Regions from separate parts of the Methylobacterium sp. Leaf399 genome, predicted to be linked through region 2. Evidence: riboswitches for the same ligand, from Rfam matches in the RefSeq annotation. Region 2 holds a riboswitch; the other holds the start of a gene.
The links. Region 2 has a riboswitch for cobalamin ahead of ASG40_RS03145 (TonB-dependent receptor). Riboswitches for the same ligand answer to the same signal wherever they lie in the genome.
Positions count from the first base shown of each region.

Region 1: another riboswitch for cobalamin. It lies ahead of ASG40_RS00330 (CbtB domain-containing protein); the one in region 2 lies ahead of ASG40_RS03145 (TonB-dependent receptor).

Region 1 covers NZ_LMQK01000001.1:68,339-72,332, forward strand. Annotated here, with positions in the region: gene ASG40_RS00310 (cobyric acid synthase) at 1-157, opposite strand, end outside; gene ASG40_RS00315 (hypothetical protein) at 249-953, opposite strand; gene cobO (cob(I)yrinic acid a,c-diamide adenosyltransferase) at 954-1,556, opposite strand; gene cobU (bifunctional adenosylcobinamide kinase/adenosylcobinamide-phosphate guanylyltransferase) at 1,553-2,065, opposite strand; cobalamin riboswitch at 2,173-2,368, shown strand; gene ASG40_RS00330 (CbtB domain-containing protein) at 2,407-2,583, shown strand; gene ASG40_RS00335 (CbtA family protein) at 2,620-3,354, shown strand; gene ASG40_RS00340 (DUF1636 family protein) at 3,347-3,736, shown strand; gene cobW (cobalamin biosynthesis protein CobW) at 3,733-3,994, shown strand, end outside.
Region 2 covers NZ_LMQK01000001.1:681,688-685,681, forward strand. Annotated here, with positions in the region: gene ASG40_RS03145 (TonB-dependent receptor) at 1-1,735, opposite strand, end outside; cobalamin riboswitch at 1,863-2,075, opposite strand; gene ASG40_RS03150 (hypothetical protein) at 2,172-2,411, opposite strand; gene ASG40_RS03155 (hypothetical protein) at 2,481-3,026, opposite strand; gene ASG40_RS03160 (DUF1045 domain-containing protein) at 3,504-3,994, shown strand, end outside.

The DNA.
Region 1 (3,994 bases), 610 kb from region 2:
CCCGCCCGATCTCGCCGCCGTCGTCGGTGACGGCGGCGTTGTTCGACATGTTCTGCGGCTTGAACGGGCGCACCCTCAGCCCACGGTTGGCGAACGCACGGCACAGGCCGGCGACGATCAGCGACTTGCCGACGTCCGAGCCGGTGCCCTGGATCATGATGGCGGGGGTCGGGGTTCTCATCGGGTCGGAGCCGGGGATGCCTGGACGTGGCGTGGAGCGGGCTGGCGTAAAAGCCTGTGCGAGCGTCTCATCGGGGCGTCCCGGCACAGGCGGGATCGGTCGGACGCTCGGCCCGGCGGAAGGCGAGGATCGCCGCACCGTAGGTCTCGACCACCTCGGAGAAGGGCACCCGTTCGGCGGTGAACAGCACCGCACGGTGGCTGAACAGGCGCTCGGGGATCGGCAGCATCGCGCAGGTCGTGGGCGGCACGGGCGCCTGGTCCCAGCCCTCCGGCAGCGGCCGCCACAGGATGTCGGCCGCCACGGTCTGGCGCGTGGTGCCGAGCGCCTGGACGACACGGCCGAACGGCGTGTCGGTGGTGTCGAGGAGGCGGTTCATCTCCGGCGTCAGCCGCTCGGGCACGTACCAATTGTCCGCCTCGGAGAGGAGGTGGTCGCCGCAGGCGAGGCGGACGCGCCGGTGGCGCAAGGGCGTGTCGGGGGCAATGGCGAGGCGCTGGCGGGTCTCGGGCGTCGCAGGCACGTCGACGCCGCGCTCCAGGCGCGCCGCCAGGACCGGGCGCGATGCCATGCCGTGCTCGGCGCACCAGCTTTCGAGGGTCGTGGTGGCGCTCCGGGCCGCGAGCAGGCGGGCGTTCAGGGTCTGGACCACCGCCGTCGCCTCGACCCGGCCGAGGTAGCTGTCGGGCCAGGGCCCGCCCGGCTCCGAACGGACGCCGGGCGTGTCCACCACGACGAGGAGGGCGAACGCCCCGGCAACGATCCGCCGCATCTAGAATTCGATTCCCGCCTGTGCCTTCACGCCGGCCGAGAAGTGGTGCTTCACCACCGTCATCTCGGTGACGAGGTCGGCGGCCTCGATCAGCGCCGGCTTGGCGTTGCGGCCGGTCACGATCACGTGGAGGTCGGGCCGGCGGGCCTGGAAGGCCGCGATCACCTCGGCCAGCGGCAGGTAGTCGTAGCGCAGGGCGATGTTGAGTTCGTCGAGGACCACGAGGCGGATGGTCGGATCGGCCATCAGGTCGAGCGCCTTGGCCCAGGCGTGCTCGGCGGCGGCGATGTCGCGGGCCTTGTCCTGCGTCTCCCAGGTGAAGCCCTCGCCCAGCGTATGCCAGGCGATGCGGTCGCCGAAGGGCCCGAGCGCGTGCTTCTCGCCGGTGTCCCAGGCGCCCTTGATGAACTGGACGACGCCGACCCGCCAGCCATGGCCGAGCGCCCGCAGCATCAGCCCGAGGGCCGCCGTGGTCTTGCCCTTGCCGGGGCCGGTGTTGACGATGAGGAGCCCCTTCTCGATCGTCTTTTCGGCCACCTCCGCGTCCTGGACGGCCTTGCGCTTCTCCATCTTCTCGCGATGGCGGGTCTCGTCGTCGGTCATGCCTCGGCTCCGGCTTGCGGTTTCACGATCATCGGCACGCCCGCCACCATGAAGACCACACGGTCGGCGCGCGCCGCTAGACGCTGGTGGAGGCGCCCGGCCTCGTCGCGGAAGCGGCGGGCCAGGGCGTTGTCCGGCACGATCCCGAGGCCGACCTCGTTGCCGACGAGGACGACCGGGCCGGGCGCCGCCGTGCAGGCCTCGACCAGGGCCGAAACGGCCCTCGGGATATCGGCCTCCGACAGGATCAGGTTGGTCATCCATAACGTCAGGCAATCGACCAGGACCGGGCCGGCGGCCGCCGCCACCGCCTCCGGGAGATCGATGGGCGCCTCGCGCGTCGTCCACTCCGACGAGCGCCGCTCCCGATGCAGGGCGATCCGCTCGCGCATCTCGTCGTCGAAGGCCTGGGCGGTGGCGAGATAGAGCCACGGCGCCGGACAGGCCTCGATCAGGCCCTCCGCATGGGCGCTCTTGCCCGACCGGGCACCGCCCAGCACCAACGTCATTCGTGAAAGAGCCTGCCGCATCGGCGTTCCTTAACCCGAAACCGGCCGCGCCGGTCAAAGAAGCGCGAATACGGCCGGGGGCGCGTTGTAAGCGGCGGCGCGGAAGCGTAGAAGGCGAGATGGACGGTGCCCCGGCGACGGGGTGAAAAGGGAATGCGGTGAGAGGGGACACCCTCGATGCCGCGGCTGCCCCCGCAACTGTAAGCGGCGACGTGCCTGCCATCGGCCACTGGAGCGATCCGGGAAGGCGGTGGGCATGCGAGACCCGCGAGCCAGGAGACCTGCCGTCCACCCGCATTTCCTCGAACGCCGCCGGCGGGGCGGCCGGAGACCGTGACACGATGTCGACCAGCACGCTGACCCTTGCCGGCACCCGCACCACCGAGCGCCTCGGCGCCGTCCTGGTGGCCGCCTTCCTCGGCCTCGGCCTCGTCTTCATGGCGGGCTTCGCCCCCTCGATGACGCTGCACAACGCGGCCCACGATTTCCGGCACGCGCAGAACTTTCCCTGCCACTAGGCCGTCCCCTCAGGGACCGTTGAAGGCAGCATTCCCATGATCATCCGACTCCTGTCGGCGGCCCTGGTCGCCGGCTTCCTCGCGGCCGTCGTGGCCACGGGGCTTCAGCTCACGTTGACCTCGCCGCTGATCCTCGCCGCCGAGCGCTACGAGACGCAGGCCTCCCACGAGGCTCCGACCTCCCTCGTCGTGCGCGTCCACGCCCATGGCGACGGCCATTCGGCGACGGGGCAGGCGGACACCGCCTGGGAGCCGGCGCCCGGCTTCCAGCGCATGGCCTTCACCGGGCTGGCCACATTGGTGGGCGGCGTCGGCTACGCCCTGCTGCTCGGTGCGGTCCTGCTCGCCTGCGGCCGCGAGCCGACGGTGGAGACGAGCCTCGGGTTCGCCGTCGCGGGCTTCCTGGCGGTGTCCCTCGCGCCCGCCCTCGGGCTGCCGCCGGAGCTTCCGGGCATGCCGGCCGCTCCCCTGGAGACGCGCCAGATGTGGTGGGTGATGACGGCGCTCGCCACGGCGGTCGGGCTCTACCTCATCGCGATCCGGAGGGTGCCGATCACCATCCTGGGCGGGCTGGTGCTGATCGTCGCGCCGCACCTGGCCGGCGCGCCCGACACCGACCACACGGCCTCCGCCCTGCCGGCGGGATACGCGGCGCAGTTCGCCGCCCGCTCGCTGGGGATCGCCTTCGTGTTCTGGGCGGTGATCGGGCTCGCCTTCGCCTACGCCTGGTCGACCTTCGGCCGCGGCCGACCGGAAGTCGCCCGTGGCTGAGGTCGTCCTCTACGTCTGCACCACCTGCCGCACGGCGGGTGATGCCACCGAGCCGCGCGCCGGCGCCCGGCTGCTGACGGCCCTGCGGGAGGCCGCCGCGACCGATATCGTCCGCGTCGAGGGCGTCGAATGCCTCTCGGTCTGCAAGCGGCCGTGTACCGTCGCGGTGGCCTCGCAAGGCCGCTGGACCTACGTCTACGGCGACCTCGACCCGGTGTCGTCCGCGCGGACGATCCTCGACGGCCTCGGGCTCTATGCCGAAACGCCGGACGGGATCGTGCCGTGGAAGGCGCGGCCGGAGGTTTTTCGCAAGGGCGTCGTCGCCCGCATCCCGCCGTTCCCGCCACCCGGCGGCCACCCCCTCTCGGACGCCGCCGAATGAGCATCGTGCCAAAAATTCCCTGCACCATCGTCACCGGCTTCCTCGGGGCCGGCAAGACGACGCTGGTGCGCCACATCCTCGAGAACGCCGGCGGCCGGCGCCTCGCCATCGTCGTCAACGAGTTCGGCGACATCGGCTTCGACGGGTCGTTCCTGGCGGCCTGCGGCATCGAAGGCTGCGGCGACGAGGACATCGTTGAACTCGCCAACGGCTGCATCTGCTGCACGGTGGCCGACGACTTCGTGCCCGCCCTCAACA
Region 2 (3,994 bases):
GCTGCGGGTCGGCGGTCAGGAGGTTGTCCTTCTTGATCCGGTAGCCGGCCAGGGTGAACTCGCCGCGCCCGTCCCAGAACACCTGCTTGTAGCCGACCTCGACCTGTTCGCCGTTCGAGAGCTGGAAGTCCTTCTGGGCCAGGGTGAGGGTGATGAGCGTCCCCACCGGGTCGACGGCCGTGGCGTAGCTCGCATAGAGCGAACTGCCCGGCGTCGGGCTGTAGACGGCGCCGAAGCGATAGCTCACCGCGCTGAAGTCCTTGGTGTAGCCGGCGGCGGGGTTGCGCAGGTCGTTCCGGCGGACGGTCGGCGCGTCGTAGCGGACGCCGGCGATCAGCGAGAGCTGGTCGGACAGGACGAGACGGTTCTCGGCGAAGAGGGAATACTGGTCGGTGCTGGTGGCGTACCCCGGCGTGGTGCCGTCGACGCGCAGGAATCGGCCCGGATCGACGGCGAAGGGATCGACGGTGCTCACGCCGCCGTAGGGCGCGTTGTTGGTGTGGAGGAACGAGATGCGGTTGACGTCGAAGCCCGCCACGAACTCGTTGGCGAAGCCGAACAGCTCGCCGCGGACGGTGGCGTCGAAGCGGTTTCCGATCTGCTCCTGGTCGTGGAAGATCTCGATGTAGTCCGAGCGCCTGACGCGGCCGGTGGCCGGGACGAAGGCGTAGGTCTCGGCGTTGCGCCAGCGCCGGTGCGAGGACAGGCGATAGGCGGTGTTGCGGATCGTGACGTCGGCGCTGGGCGACCACTCCGTCTTGAACTGCGTCCAGTCGTCCTTGAAGACGATCCGGCTGTCGTCGACGGTGTAGTTGTTGAAGCGCGTGCGCCGGTCGATGCCGCCATCGATGAGGGGCGTCCCGAAATACCGCAGCGGCTCCTGGTAGCCGGAGTCGTGCGAGAGGGTGAAGGCGAGGTCGGGAGTGGCCTGGTAGAACAGCGATCCCGAGACCGCGAGGTTGCTGAACTCGCCGTTCTGGCGCAGCCACCCGTCGGCCTGGTTGGCACTGACGTTGAGGCGGTAGGCGACCCGGTCGCCGAGGGCGCCGCCGGTGTCGAAGGCCAGGCGCTTCACCCCGTCCGAGCCGAGCGCCACCCGCGCCGCGTTGATGGTGGTGAAGGTCGGCTTCTTGGGCACCACGTTGATGACGCCGCCGATGGCGCCGTCGCCCGACAGCACCGAGGCGGGGCCGCGCAGCACCTCGATCCGGTCGACGTTCCAGGTGTCGAACGGGAAGGTGATGGTTCCGGTGCCGACGTAGAGGCGGGTGCCGTCGTAGAGCTGCATCACCGAGTTGACCCCGGCGAACCCGCGCGAGGTGTACGCCCCGAAGCCGTTGCCGGGCGCGGCGATGGTGGTGATGCCGGCCGCGTTCTGGGTCACCGCCTCCTGCACCGTCTCCTGGCCGCGCTCGCGGATCTTCTGGCCGGAGACGACCTCGACGCTGGCCGGCGTCTGGAGCGGCGACAGGTCGAGGCGGCTGCCGGTCCGGTTGGGTGTCGCGAGGTTCAGGCCGGTGGGTGCCGCCGTGTAGGGGGTCGGCGCCAGCAGGCGGGTTCCCGTCCCGGGGCCGGCCACCGCCAGTTCCGAGAGGGTGGCGGCGGCGTGGTCCTCGCCCGGGCGGGGGGCGTCATGCGCCGCGAGGGCGACCTGCGCGGCGAGGGAGGCCGGAGCGAGGGCGAAGATCAGCAGCAGGCGACCCGACGGTCGTCGGGCGAGAGAATGGGACGACATGGGCAGCGAGGCCTCGGGCGACGGCAGTGGCACGTCACCGCGAACGAAGCCTCGGCTCAGGCGGTCTCCGAAAAAGACACGCGCCCGCCTCGACACCCACCAGGACACCCCGCCCGATGCGTTTCGCGTGTGACCACGACTGACGGCAGGTCTCCTGGCTCGCGGGTCGCTGTCCCGTCATCGTCTTCCCAGGCCCGAGGAACCCAGTGACGTGTTGATGAAGGACTCGCCGCTTACAGTTGCGGGGGCAGCCGCGGCATCGGGCGATCCTTGCGGACCCTCGCCCTCACCGCGTTCCCTTTTGATCCTCTCGCGAGGAACCGTCGACCCGAGGCTAGCGCGCCGGCGAAGACCGCGTCAATCGCGCACAGGTTCGGTCACGGCACGCTCACCGGAACGTGTGGCATCCACGACGCACCCAACGCGGGGTGCGGCCTCAGCCGCGCCGGCTCATCCGGCCGCCCATGCCCTCGCAGCAGCAGGCCGCCTTCGTGCCCTTGGCCGAGCCGTGCTTCATCCCACCGTGCTTCATGCCCCCGTCTTTCATGGCCATATCGCCCCGGCCGCACATGGCCCCCGCCTTGCCGCCCTTCGCGCCGCAGCAGCTCATGGCGGAGGCGGGCGCGGCGGCCAGCAGGAGGAGGACGGCGGTCGAGGCGGCGAGCTTGGCGATCATGGGGGGACGGGTCTCCGTTGCCCCGCCATCCTACCACCGATCGGCGGCCCGATGCAGGGGCGTGCGGCGTCATCCCCCATCGGCGAGGATCGCCCCGCGATAGGTCTCCACCACCTCGCAGAACGGGACGCCGTCGGCGGTGCTGAGCACGGCATGGATCGCGAAGAGCGCCGTGGCGGGACCGGGCCGCCCCGCCGTTTGCGTCCACAGCCGCTCCAGCGACAGATTGCGACGCTGCGGCGCCAGGGCATGGACGGCACGGCCGAAGGGCGTGGCCGTGGTGTCGAGGACCCGGTTCATGCCCGGCGTGAGGCGTTCGGGCACGTACCAGTTCTGCGCCTCCGACAGGACGTGGGCGCCGCAGGTGAGCCGCACCCGGCGGTAGCGCACGAGGTCCGGCGAGCCGACGCCGAGGCGCTCGCACTGCTGGGCGGAGGGCGCCCGCGCCGCCGCCGTCACCGGCACGGCGCACAGGCTGGAACCGCCGGCCGACAGCCCGCGCTCGTGGCACCATTCCTCGAGGACGGCGGTCGCGCTCGGCCCGGCCAGGAGCCGGTCCGTCAGCAGCGTCACGAGCCCGGCGGTCCCGAGCGGCGCGGCGGACGGATCGGTCATCGACGGACGACGAGGGCGAATGGCCATGGCGTCGCCGGACAGGATCGACCTGTCGACCGCCTCATGACCGAGATGACGCGACGTGTGATCAAGAGGCCCCGGGATGTCAGGATGTGGCCGATGCAGCGCGATTCTTGCGGCATCGCGTCTTGCCGATCGACGCGAGAGCGACCGCTGGCGGGCACCACCGCCGCACCCCGCGGGAGCGAGATCGGTGCCGAGCCGTGGCCCTCCATACAACGTGTTGGAGCTCACGAGAACGCTCCTCGTCACGAGGGCGATTGAGGCCGGCAAGGATGCTGGAGGGTGACGAGGATCGCCGTCGACACCCGCGTCTCGTCCTCGCGGGGAACCTCGACAGGTCGGCGCGCCTGTGCTGGAGCGCTCCTTGCTGCGGTCTCGACATCGTCACACGAGCGTCCGGGCTGCGGATTATGAGCGCAGCGGCGCCTCTTACACCGCCGGGGAAGAGCTCCTTTGGACCGAACCGTCCGATATGCCCTGTACTTCACCCCCGCACCGGGGACGGCTCTCGCCGCCTTCGGCGACGCGGTCCTCGGCGCCGTGCCGACGTTGGGGCCGACCACGCTCCGGGCCCTCCTTGCCGCCAGGACCGAGGAGCCGCGCGTCTACGGCTTCCACGCCACGATGAAGGCGCCGTGGCGCCTCGGCCCGGGCGTGACGGAAGCCGATCTCCTGGCGGCGGCCGAGGCCCTCGCTGCCCATCGACCGCCTCTGCCTGTCGGCTCGCTGCGCGTCGCCGCGCTCGGACATGTCGCCGCCCTGGTGCCGGAGTCGCCGCCGCCGGCCCTCGGCCTGCTGGCCGCCGAATGCGTGGCCGCCCTCGACCCGCTGCGGGCCCCCCTCTCGGCAGCCGAGCGCGTCCGGCGCCACCCCGAGCGCCTCGACCCGCGGGGGCGGGCGCTGCTGGAGCGTTGGGGCTACCCGCACGTCTTCGAGGAGTTTGG